DNA from 2 places in the Nocardioides sp. NPDC051685 genome. Region 2 is predicted to be linked to the other one. Evidence: riboswitches for the same ligand, from Rfam matches in the RefSeq annotation. Region 2 holds a riboswitch; the other holds the start of a gene.
The links. A riboswitch is a leader RNA that binds a small molecule or an ion and turns the genes downstream of it on or off. The one in region 2 is predicted to bind S-adenosylmethionine.
Positions count from the first base shown of each region.

Region 1 (6,271 bases), on a different contig from region 2:
CGGCCCGCCAGGAGTCGGCAAGACCTCCCTCGGTGAGTCGGTCGCGCGCTCGCTCGGACGCAAGTTCGTCCGGGTCGCGCTGGGCGGCGTCCGCGACGAGGCCGAGATCCGCGGTCACCGGCGCACCTACGTCGGCGCGCTGCCGGGCCGGATCGTGCGGGCCATCAAGGAGGCCGGCTCGATGAACCCGGTCGTGCTCCTCGACGAGGTCGACAAGGTCGGCTCCGACTACCGCGGTGACCCTGCCGCGGCGCTGCTCGAGGTGCTCGACCCGGCGCAGAACCACACCTTCCGCGACCACTATCTCGAGCTCGACCTGGACCTCTCCGACGTCCTGTTCATCGCCACGGCCAACGTCGTCGACCAGATCCCCGGCGCGCTGCTGGACCGGATGGAGCTGGTCACCATCGACGGCTACACCGAGGACGACAAGGTCGCCATCGCCCGCGACTTCCTGCTGCCCCGGCAGCTCGAGCGGGCCGCGGTGACGCCTGCGGAGGTCACGGTTTCCGACGACGCCCTGCGTGAGCTGGCTGCGAACTACACCCGCGAGGCCGGCGTACGCCAGCTCGAGCGGCTCCTCGCCAAGGCGCTGCGCAAGGCGGCGACGCGGCTGGCGACCGGGACGGAGCACGTCGGGGTCGACCTCGACAACCTCAAGGACCTCGTCGGCCGGCCGCGGTTCACGCCGGAGTCGGCGGAGCGTACGTCGGTCCCGGGGGTCGCCACCGGACTGGCCGTCACCGGGCTCGGTGGGGACGTGCTGTTCATCGAGGCGTCGGCGGCGGACGGGCAGACCGGGTTGAACATCACCGGCCAGCTCGGCGAGGTGATGAAGGAGTCCGCGCAGATCGCGCTCTCCTTCGTCCGCTCGCACGCCGCTGAGCTCGGTGTCGACCCGGCCGTGCTCGACCGCTCGCTCCACGTCCACGTGCCCGCGGGTGCGGTTCCCAAGGACGGCCCGAGCGCCGGCATCACCATGGTCACCGCGCTCACCTCACTCGCGACCGGTCGTCCGGTGCGCAGCGAGGTCGGCATGACCGGTGAGGTCTCGCTCTCCGGCCGGGTGCTGCCCATCGGTGGCCTCAAGCAGAAGCTGCTCGCCGCTCAGCGGGCCGGTCTGACCGAGGTCTTCGTGCCGCAGCGCAACGAGCCCGACCTGGACGAGGTGCCCGACGACGTGAAGCAGGCGCTGAAGATCAACCTGGTGAGCGATGTCAGGGATGTCGTACGCGGCGCCCTGGCTCCCGCCCAGGGAGGTGCCACCACGCAGAACTCGGTGGCTGCTGCCTGACCGGATCGTTCCGGATGCTGCCCGCTTGATGCCTCGTGCATCGGGCGGGCAGCTCGCACACTGGAGGTATGAGCAACCGAGCCCTTCTCGTCATCGACATCCAGGAGTCCTTCCGCCGGCTGGACACCTGGGAGCAGACCCTCCACCCCGACATCGCCGAGCGCGCCGACCGGCTGGTGAGTCTCACGCGCGCCACCGGCGACCTCGTCGTCTGGGTGCTGCACACCGAGCCCGGCAGCGGCGGCGCCTTCGACCCTGACTCGGGTCACGTGCGCTACCTCGACGGGCTCAGCGGCCCGCAACCGGGCGATGTCGAGGTGCGCAAGACCTCGCACAACGCCTTCACCACGACCAACCTGCAGCAGATCCTGACCGAGCACGGGGTCACCGAGCTCGTGGTGTGCGGGATCCGCGCCGAGCAGTGCGTCGAGACCACCGCCCGGATCGGCTCCGACCTCGGCTACCGGGTGACCTATGTCGCCGACGCCGTCTCCACCGAGCCGCTGGGCGGGCTGTCGGCGGAGGAGATCGTGGAGCGTACGAAACTCGTGCTCAGCGGCCGGTTCGCCGAGATCGCGACGATCGCGGACCTGGAGGCTGTGGCAGCATCTGCGGCGTGAACGAGCGTCAGCGAGCGAACAATGTGTTCATCATGCCGTCACGCCCGTATCCTTTCTTCTCCTCAACGGGTGTGGCGGCATGAGCGCCGTCGTGTTCGTGCTGCTGCCCGGCGTACATCTTCTCGACCTCGCCGGGCCGGCACAGGCGTTCCACGCCGCGGGCAACCTGGGCCATCCCTACGACCTCACCTACGTCGCGGGCGCCGGGCCGGGGGAGGTGCTCTCGGCCCAGGGGCTGCCGCTGGCGGCCCGTGGAGAGTGGCCCGATCTCGACCCCGGCGACCTGCTCCTCGTGCCGGGCTGGAAGGCGGCGTACGACCTCGTCGCCGGTCCGCGGCTCACCCCCGAGACCGCCGAGCGCCTGCGTGCCCATCATGCGTCCGGGGGCGAGGTGGCGAGCGTCTGCGCCGGCGCCGACGCCCTGGGCCAGGCCGGTCTCCTCGACGGCCGGCTCTGCACCACCCACCACGATCTGCAGGACGCCCTGGCCAGGCGCTACCCGAAGGCCCGGGTGGTGCGTGACGTACTCTTCACCAGCGATGACCGGATCGTGACGTCGGCCGGCATCGCCAGCGGCATCGACCTGAGCCTGCACCTGCTGGCGATGCGCCACGGGCCCGCACTGGCGGCTCGGGTGGCCCGCGACATGGTCGTCTACGCGCGCCGTAACGGCGACCAGCCGCAGGAGAGCGTCCTGCTGCGCCACCGGAACCATCTCGACGACACCGTCCACCATGTGCAGGACGTCATCGACGCCCGGTTCGCCGAGCCGCTCCCGCTCACCGGCCTGGCCGAGGGTGCGGGTGTCAGCGAGCGCACCCTCACCCGCGCCTTCGTACGCGCGACCGGTCTCACCCCGCTCCGCTACCAGCAGGCGCTACGCCGTGAGCGTGCCGACCACCTGCTCGCCGCCGGGAGCACGATGGAATCGGCGGCCCGGGCGGTGGGCTTCGACGATGCCCGGATGCTGCGCCGTCTTCGCGCGCGCTGAATTGTCCACATAGCGGACAGTTGGTCCACGGAATGGAACCCGGGTGTGTTGGGCACCGGATACCTGCCGTACGATCGCAACTGCTCATCGAGAGGGACTGAGGGAACGGCCCAGTGAAGTCCCGGCAACCGCCACGAGCCTCCTCCCACCTGTGGGCGGGTCGTGGAAAAGGTGCTAATTCCGGCCCGAGCGCGAGGGACGCGACGGGGAAGATGAGGAGGAGGTTTCTCATGAGCGCTGTGACAACGGAGACGAAGGGTCTGCGCGAGGGTGCTTTCGGCAACGCGTCGGCGCTGTCGTGCCGGGAGTGCGGCAACCAGATCGACCTCGGTCCGCACTACGCCTGTCCGGAGTGTTTCGGGCCACTGGAGGTGGCCTATGACTTCCCGGCCGTGACCCGCGAGGAGATCGAGGCCGGACCCCGCAACATCTGGCGCTACAAGGCGCTGCTGCCGGTGCCCGACGACATCGAGCAGAGCCCCAACACCGAGCCCGGCTTCACCCGGCTCCTTGATGCGAAGAACCTCGCCAAGGAGCTCGGCATCGAGAAGATCTGGGTGAAGGACGACTCGACCAACCCGACCAACTCGTTCAAGGACCGCGTCGTCGCCTGCGCCCTGAGCGCCGCCCGCGAGCTCGACGCCAAGGTCTTCGCCTGCCCCTCGACCGGCAACCTGGCCAACGCCGTGGCCGCCGCCGGTGCCCGCGCCGGGATCCCGACCGCGGTCTTCATCCCCAGCAACCTCGAGCAGCCCAAGCAGGTCAACTCGGCCGTCTTCACCGACAACCTGATCGCCGTCGACGGCAACTACGACGACGTCAACAAGCTCGCCCAGGAGATCGCCGCGGAAGAGGACGGCTGGGCGTTCGTGAACGTCAACGTACGTCCCTTCTACGCCGAGGGCTCCAAGACCCTCGGCTTCGAGATCGCCGAGCAGCTCGGCTGGCGCCTGCCCGACCAGATCGTCATCCCGGTGGCTTCCGGATCCCAGCTGACCAAGGTCGACAAGGCTTTCAAGGAGCTGATCAAGCTCGGTCTGGTCGAGGAGAAGCCCTACCGGATCTTCGGCGCCCAGGCGACCGGCTGCAACCCGGTCGCGACCGCGTTCAAGGCCGGCGTCGACGCCATCCGCCCGGTCAAGCCCGACACCATCGCCAAGTCGCTGGCCATCGGCAACCCGGCCGACGGCATCTACGTCCTCGACGCCACCCGCTCCTCCGGCGGCGCCGTCGAGGAGGTCACCGACGACGAGATCCGCGCGGCGATCGTGCTCTTGGCCCGCACCGAGGGCATCTTCACCGAGACCGCCGGCGGCACCACCCTCGCGGTGACCAAGAAGCTCGTCGAGACCGGCGCCCTGGACCCGAGCCTGGAGACGGTGATCATCAACACCGGCCACGGCCTCAAGACGCTCGACGCGGTCAGCGGCATCGTCGGACCCCGCGCCACCATCGCCCCCAACTACGACGCCTTCGAGGAAGCCGGGCTCTCGCAGGCGTAGGGCTGTGGATGTTCGTCCAGGTATGTAGCCGAACCGTCGCTTCCCACGCGGAACTCCGCGAGGGAAGCGACGGTTTCTCTGCATACCTAGACGAACCAACCGCCCGTTCACCATCGTGCGCTACACATGAGGAATGTGAGCGCTGCGAAGACGAGTGAAGAGGCCCGATGGCTGGGCGTGGTTGCCGCCACGGCGGGCGTCGCAGGGGCCGTCGGGGTCGTGGGGGCGGCGGCCGGTGCCGGGTTCGTGACGTTGCTGAAGAGACAGGCAGCGCACGCCCGCGACGTGATCGGCAAGCCCCTCGGTGAGGAGGCGATCGACGCCGACAAGGTCTACAAGAAGACCTACGGAGGTACGCCGGTCCAGCTCCTCATCCTCGGTGACTCGATCGCCGCCGGGCTGGGCGCGGAGACCAGGGGCGGCACCCTCGGCGCCCGGCTGGCCAAGGGCACGGCCAAGGCGCTGCAGCGACCGGTGCGGCTGCGTACGGCTGCCGTGGTCGGGGCCGAGACCTCGATGGTCCCCGCGCAGCTCGACTCCTTGCCGAAGAGCTATCGGCCCGATGTCGCGGTGGTCATCGTCGGCGGCAACGACGTCACCCACCGGGTGCCGCAGAAGGACTCCACCCGGGTGCTGGGGGAGGTCATCGACGCGCTGCGCGAGCGTGGCGCCGAGGTCGTCGTCGGGACCTGCCCGGACGTCGGCGCGGTCCGGCCGCTGCCGCAGCCGCTGCGCTCGCTCGGCCGCAGGATCGCCAAGCAGCTCGCCGAGGGCCAGCGGGAGACCGCGCTGGCCAAGGGCGCCCACGTCGTCTCGCTCTCCGACGTGGTCGGCCCGTTCTTCATCACGAACCCCGACGAGATGTTCGCGATCGACCACTTCCACCCCAGCGCCATGGGCTACAAGCGCACCGCCAAGGCGATGCTGCCCTCCGTCCTCGCCGCCCTCGGGCACGTCGAGCGGGTCCCGTTCGGCCACCACATGCCCGAGCATGTGGTGCCCTAGCCTGTTGAGATCCCGAGGTCCGCGGGGAACAGCTCGGTCTCGAGGTCTGCCAGCTCGCGTTCGAAACGGGTGCGGACCGCTGCCTTCCGGTCGGCGGGCAGCCAGCTCGCGTCGATGCCGGCCAGGGACATCGCGCGAAGCCGCCGGCGCGTCACGCCGAGGTCGTCCGCGAGGATCCGGTACTCGTCCGCGAGCGTCGTGGGGAACATGCCCGGATCGTCGGAGGCGGGGATGACGTTCAGGCCGGCCTCGAGCATGGCGCCGATCGATGCCCGCCGCCACGGACGCCAGGAGCGGCGCGAAGTGGTCGAGATCACGGTGAACGGCACCTGCTCGTCGCGCAGCCGCGCCACCACCTCGTCGTCCTCCAGGACGAAGTAGCCGTGGTCGATCCGGTCGCAGCCGAGCGTGTCGAGGCAGGTGATGGTGTTCGCCGCGACCGGCGCATGCTCGGAGGAGTGCGCGGTCCGGTGCAGGCCCGCGTCGCCGGCGAGGCGGTACGCGGCCTCGAATCGTTCCGGCGGACCCGCCGTCTCGAGATTGTCCAGGCCGATGCCCACGACGTACTCGTGCGGGTGATCGACCACGGTGCGCACTCGGGCCAGGGCCTCCTCGTCCGTCCGGCTGCGGTCGATCGCGGCCAGCAGAACGCCGGTCATCCCGAAGTCCCGCTCGGCCATTCGGATGCCCTCGGCGTACGCCTCGACCGCTCCCGCGTAGCCCAGCTGCCGCAGGTGCTCCGGCAGGGCGTCGAAGGAGAGCTCGAGGTGCCGGGTGGCGCTCGTCCGGTGGGCGGCCTCGAAGGCCTCGTACACGATGCGGGTGAGGTCCTCGGGCGTACGGAGCACGTCCAGGACCC
Region 1 is NZ_JBITCR010000001.1:289,299-295,569, reverse strand. It holds gene lon (endopeptidase La) at 1-1,294, shown strand, start outside; gene ACIA03_RS01435 (isochorismatase family protein) at 1,363-1,914, shown strand; gene ACIA03_RS01430 (GlxA family transcriptional regulator) at 1,994-2,905, shown strand; SAM riboswitch class I at 2,987-3,124, shown strand; gene thrC (threonine synthase) at 3,136-4,407, shown strand; gene ACIA03_RS01420 (SGNH/GDSL hydrolase family protein) at 4,543-5,412, shown strand; gene ACIA03_RS01415 (adenosine deaminase) at 5,409-6,271, opposite strand, start outside.
Region 1: it holds a riboswitch for S-adenosylmethionine, as region 2 does, so the genes downstream of both, thrC (threonine synthase) here and ACIA03_RS27635 (aminotransferase class V-fold PLP-dependent enzyme) in region 2, are expected to answer to the same signal.

Region 2 (6,271 bases):
CGCTCGAGCAGCAGGGTCTGGGCTGGAAGAACGGCCACGGCACCGGTGCCGGCGCGGACGCGCTCACCTCGGGCCTCGAGGTCACCTGGACCTACCACCCGACCCGCTGGGACAACGAGTTCTTCCACATCCTCTACGCCTACGAGTGGGAGCTGTTCGAGTCGCCGGCCGGCGCCAAGCAGTGGCGCCCGAAGAACGGTGCGGGCTCCGACATGGTCCCCGAGGCGCACGGTGAGGGCAAGCGCGAGCCGCGCATGCTCACCTCCGACCTGGCGCTGCGCGTGGACCCGGAGTTCGACGAGATCTCCCGCCGGTTCAGGGACGACCAGGAGGCCTTCTCCGACGCGTACGCCCGTGCCTGGTTCAAGCTGACCCACCGCGACATGGGTCCGAAGAGCCGCTACGTCGGCTCCGAGGTCCCGGCCGAGGACCTGCTCTGGCAGGACCCGCTCCCCGCCGAGGGCGGCGCGACCGACGACGCCGCGATCTCCGCGGCCAAGGCCGCGATCGCCGCGTCCGGTCTGAGCGTGCAGCAGCTGGTCTCCACCGCGTGGAAGGCGGCGGCCACGCACCGTACGTCCGACCACCGCGGTGGCGCCAACGGCGGTCGCATCCGCCTCGAGCCGCAGATCTCGTGGAAGGTCAACCAGCCCGAGGAGCTCGAGCCGGTCCTCGCCAAGTACGAGGAGATCGCGGCCGCGACCGGTGTCTCCTTCGCCGACGTGCTCGTCCTCGCCGGTGGCGTGGGCATCGAGCTCGCCGCCAAGGCCGCGGGGCAGGACGTGACGGTCCCGTTCTCCGCCGGCCGTGTCGACGCGACCCAGGAGCAGACCGACGTCGAGAACTTCGCCTGGCTCGAGCCGGTCGCCGACGGCTTCCGCAACTACGACTCCGGATTCCTCAACCTGCCGACCGAGTTCCTGTTCCTCGACCGCGCGAGCCTCCTCGGCCTCTCGGCCCCCGAGGCGACCGTTCTGGTCGGCGGTCTGCGTGTGCTCGGCAACAACTGGGACGGCTCCGACCTCGGTGTCTTCACCAAGACCCCGGGCGTGCTGACGAACGACTTCTTCGTCAACCTGCTCGACTACGACCAGCAGTGGACCCCGTCCGCCGACGAGGCGACCTACACCAGCTCCAACGGCTGGACCGGTTCCCGCGTCGACCTGGTCTTCGGTGCCAACTCCGAGCTCCGCGCCCTCGCGGAGGTCTACGGTGCCGACGACGCCAAGGAGAAGTTCGTCAACGACTTCGTCAAGGCATGGGTCAAGGTCATGGAGAACGACCGCTTCGACCTGAAGAAGTGATCTGCTGAGGCGGTACGCCGCGGCGTACCGCCTGACGACGGAGGCCGGCCCCTGACGGGGTCGGCCTCCGTTTCCATACCCGCCGGGGTAGGATCATCGGCCGCCGCAATCAGTCGCCTAGGTCAGGTGGAGCAATGGAACACCGGAGCGCCGAGCCTCCGAAGGGTCCTACCGGTCCGCCGCCGTCGTGGCGCCCACCCCCGCCGCCTCCACCCCGGGTCCCTCGGATCGCGGCCGAGCCGCCCCGAGCCACTCCCAGCCGGCCGGGTGCGCGGCGCGCGGCACCCAAGCCGTCGGTGGCGCGGGACCTGCTGGCCAAGGTCGAGCCGGCCAAGGTCTGGGCCGCCGAGAGGTGGACGGCGGCCAGGGCATCCAAGGGGACGGGCTCCGGCACCTCGGGCCCGCCGAGCTGGCGACGCTGGGGGAGGCTCACCGCGAAGGTGACGCTGGTCGGGTTCCTGGCGATCGCCCTGATCGGGTCGGTCGCGGCGATCGTGACCTACCACCGGATCAACGTCCCGGACCCCAACGCCGAGTTCGAGGTCGAGACCTCGTTCGTCTACTACGGCAACGGCAAGACCGAGCTCGGCCGCTACCAGGAGGGCGACCAGAACCGGATCAAGCTGGACGCCGACGAGATCCCGGAGCTGGTCAAGCACGCCGTGGTCGCAGCCGAGGACCGCACCTTCTACGAGAACAGCGGCGTCGACCTCAAGGGCATCGTGCGGGCCGCGTTCTCCAACACCACCGAGGGCACCGCCGGGGGCGCATCCACGATCACCCAGCAGTACGTCAAGAACTACTACCTCAACTCCGAGCGGTCCTACTCGCGCAAGCTGAAGGAAGCGGTCATCGCCCTGAAGCTGACCCGGCAGAAGAGCAAGGACCAGATCCTCACCGACTACCTCAACACGATCTACTTCCATCGCGGTGCCTATGGCATCGAGGCGGCCGCGAAGGCCTACTTCGCCAAGCCCGCCAAGGATCTCTCGCTCCAGCAGGCCGCGGCGCTCGCCGCGATCCTCAACAACCCGAGCGGCTTCGACCCGGCCAGCTCGACCTTCCGGGGTGAGAAGGAGCTGCTCGGCCGCTACCAGTACGTCCTCTCCGGCATGGTCGACCTCGGCTACCTGAAGCAGGCCGACGCCGACAAGGTGAAGGACGCGCTGCCGAAGTTCCCCGCGAAGACGGTGCCGAGCCGGCTCGGCGGTCAGCGCGGCCACGCGCTCACCATGATCAAGGCCGAGCTGCTCGGCCTGAAGGGCGCCGACGGCAAGCCGCTGTTCACCGAGGAGAAGATCGACAGCGGTGGCCTCCGGATCACCGCGACGCTCTCGCCGAAGGTGATGACGGCGTCGGCCACGGCCGCCAAGACGGTGAAGCCGAAGAACCGGAAGGCGTACGTCAAGGACGACCCCGACCAGAAGAACGCCCTGCACGTCGCGACCGCCTCGGTCGACGTCGCGTCCGGCGCCCTGCTCGGTTTCTACGGCGGCCAGGACTATCTCGACAGCCAGCACAACTGGGCCGCGACCGGTGGCCACGCCGGGTCGACGATGAAGGTCTTCGCCACTGCGGCGGCGATCGCGAAGGGCTACTCGCTCGAGTCGACGTGGGCGGGCGACTCGCCGTTCACGACCTACACCGGGTCCCAGGTCGTCAACGAGGGGGAGCAGGCCGGCGTCGCCGACGGGACCGACTACGGCGAGCACATCACCATGCTCAAGGCACTGGAGCAGTCCGTGAACACGGCCTACATCGACATGACCGAGTCGATGGGCGGCCCCGAGGAGGGCCGCAAGGCGATCTACGAGACCGCGCTCGAGGCGGGCTTGACGCCGGACAAGGCCACCCCGAAGTATCCGGGCATTCCGAGCACGTCCGGCTACCTCACCGACCAGGACGACCGGATCGCCCTGGGTGGCGCCAACGTCAGCCCGATCAACATGGCCAACGCCTACGCCACGATTGCCGACGGCGGCTACCGCCACGACGTGCACGTGGTGAAGAAGGTCCGCGACCGTGCCGGCAACGTCCTCTACAGCTGGAACGGCCGCAAGCACGCCCGGCACGCGATCTCCGAGGACATCGCCGCCGACGTGACGTACGCGATGCAGGGTGTGGTGCAGAGCGGCTCGGGCCAGAAGGCCCAGAGCATCGGCCGGCCGGTGGCCGGCAAGACCGGCACCGGCACGTGCACCAACGAGCAGTACGTCTGCTCGTCCTGGTTCGTCGGGTTCACCCCGCAGATCGCCACCGCGGTCCGCTACTCGCGCGGCAACGGCGAGGGGAGGCTCGACGGCGGCTGGATGCCGTCCTACTTCGGCGCCGACTATCCCACCGAGACCTGGGCGGCCATCATGGCCAAGGCCATGGAGGGCAAGGAGGTCGAGAACTTCCCGGAGCCGGTCTACGTCGACGGCCAGGACCCGGAGCCCGGTCACGAGAAGCAGCTGATCGCGCCGCCCGCACCGCCGGAGGACAAGGGCGAGAAGTGCGACCCCATCGCGGAGTTTTTCGGTGCCTGTGACGACAAGGGCAACGGTGGCGGCAATCCCTGGGAAGGGCGTCCGTGATCTGAGATCGTCGCCCACCTATTGAGACGACGAGTTGGTGAGCGCGGACGGCCTCGGGCAGCATCGTTCGGCGAAGGTCACGACTGCCAGCGCGAAGCCCCGGCTTGCTGGCGGGCAACCCTCCCACGCGGTGGGGTGCTCCGGGTGACGACCAGGCCCTCGCCGAGGTGGCGCGGGCAAGCGCGTGCTTCGCCGGGCAGCCGTGGTGCGGCCCTGGGGAGCCATGATCCTGTGAAGGATGCCCCCATGTCCCTGCTTCCGCTCGTCGGCTCGAACACCCAGGTCCCGCTGCTGGACGGCACGACCACGACGTACGCCAACCTCGATGTCGCCGCGTCGGCGCCGGCGCTGCAGAGCGTGGCCGACCGGGTGGCCGAGGTCCTGCCCTGGTACGCCTCGGTGCACCGCGGCGCCGGCTACCTGTCCCGGGTCTCGACCGCCCTCTACGAGGAGTCGCGGGCGACGATCGGTGCGTATGTGGGGGCGCGCGAGGACGACGTCACCGTCATCACCCGCAACACCACCGACGCGGTGAACCTGCTGGCCGGCTGCGTACCCGGGCGCGTGCTCGTCCTCGACATCGAGCACCACGCCAACCTGCTCCCGTGGCACCGCGTCGAGGCGGGCGTCACCGCGATCGCCGGCCGCGACACCCTGGCCGGCACCATCGAGGCCCTCGCCGCCGAGCTGGCCCGCGGCGGGTTTGCGCTGGTGGCCGTCACCGGAGCCTCCAACGTCACCGGCGAGGCGCTGCCGATCGGCGAGATCGTCACCCTGGCCCACGCCCACGGCGCCCGGGTCCTCGTCGACGGCGCCCAGCTGCTCGCCCACCGGCACTTCTCGCTGGCCGCGACCGGCGCCGACTACGTCGCCTTCTCCGGCCACAAGCTCTACGCGCCCTACGGCGCCGGCGCCCTAGTCGGGCGACGCGACTGGCTCGACGTCGGCACCCCCTATCTCGCCGGGGGAGGGGCGGTCGATGACGTCGAGGTGGGCGAGGCGACTTGGCAGCCCGCCCCCGCACGTCACGAGGGCGGCTCGCCCAACGTCATCGGCGCCGCCGCCCTGGCCGCGGCGTGCACGACTCTCGGCGGCCTTCCGGCCGCCGAGCTGGACCGCCACGAGGCGTCGCTGAGGGGGCGCCTCGTGGCCGGCCTGTCCACGCTCGACGGGGTCGAGGTCATCCGGTTGTGGCCCGACTCCGACGAGCCCGTCGGCGTGGTCACCTTCACCGTCGACGGCATCGACCCCGGCCGGGTCGCGGCCTACCTCTCGGCCGAGCACGGCCTGGGCGTACGCGACGGCCGCTTCTGCGCCCAGCCGCTCCTCAAGCGTCTCGGGCTGTCCGGCGGCGCGGTCCGCGCGAGCATCGGCATCGGGACCTCGGTCGCCGACGTGGACCGGCTGGTGGCCGGCGTACGGGCTCTTCTCGCGGGTGACGTCCGGGGCGACTACGTCCTCGTCGACGGTGCCTGGACGCTCGCCGAGGACCCCCGGCCCCTGGTCGGGCCGGCCGGTCTCACCCGCCTGGCCGACACCGCCGGCTCCTGCGCCGCCGTCTGAAGAAACCCTGCCGAGGCGTCAGCTAGGTCGGCCGAGACGTCAGCTAGGTCGGCCGACTTGGCAGAGGTTGACGTGTCGGCCGACCGGAGTGACGTGTCGGCCGACGGGAGAGACGTCTCGGCCGACGCGGGTGACGCCTCGGCGGGATGAATCGCCGCGTTCGCGGTGTTGAGAGACTGTGAGTGAACGAGTGCATGGCGAGCGGAAGGTACGCGGCGGCAAGCTGGTCGTCGTCGACGCGACGGTCTCCGCCGACACGATCATCGATGTCGTCCTCTCGGGCGACTTCTTCCTGGAACCCGACGAGGCGCTGGGGTGGCTGACCGCGGCGCTGGAGGGACAGCCGGCCGACGCGTCCCTCGACGAGCTGACCGCGTCCCTCGACGCCGCCGCCCGTGACGCCGAGCTGGTCGGCTTCGGCACCCGCGACATCGCCCTGACGGTGCTGCGGGCGCTCGGCCGGGCCACGACGTGGGACGACCTCGACCTCGAGATCGTCGAGACCGGGCCGCTGTCGCCGACGATGCAGATGGCCCTCGACGAGGTCATCGTCCGTCAGGTCGCCGAGGGCCGCCGTGCCCCGAACCTGAGGTTCTGGGACTGGGCCAGCAGCGCGGTCGTGATCGGCAGCTACCAGTCGCTTTCCAACGAGGTCGACGCGGTCGCCGCCGAGCGTCACGGCATCGAGGTCGTACGCCGCATCTCCGGTGGCGGCGCGATGTTCATCGAGCCGGGCAACACGATCACCTACAGCCTCGCCGTGCCCGACACGCTCGTGGCCGGGATGTCCTTCCAGGAGTCCTATGCCTTCCTCGACGAGTGGGTGCT
Region 2 is NZ_JBITCR010000015.1:83,644-89,914, forward strand. It holds gene katG (catalase/peroxidase HPI) at 1-1,304, shown strand, start outside; gene ACIA03_RS27630 (transglycosylase domain-containing protein) at 1,601-3,880, shown strand; SAM riboswitch class IV at 3,956-4,069, shown strand; gene ACIA03_RS27635 (aminotransferase class V-fold PLP-dependent enzyme) at 4,127-5,443, shown strand; gene ACIA03_RS27640 (biotin/lipoate A/B protein ligase family protein) at 5,622-6,271, shown strand, end outside.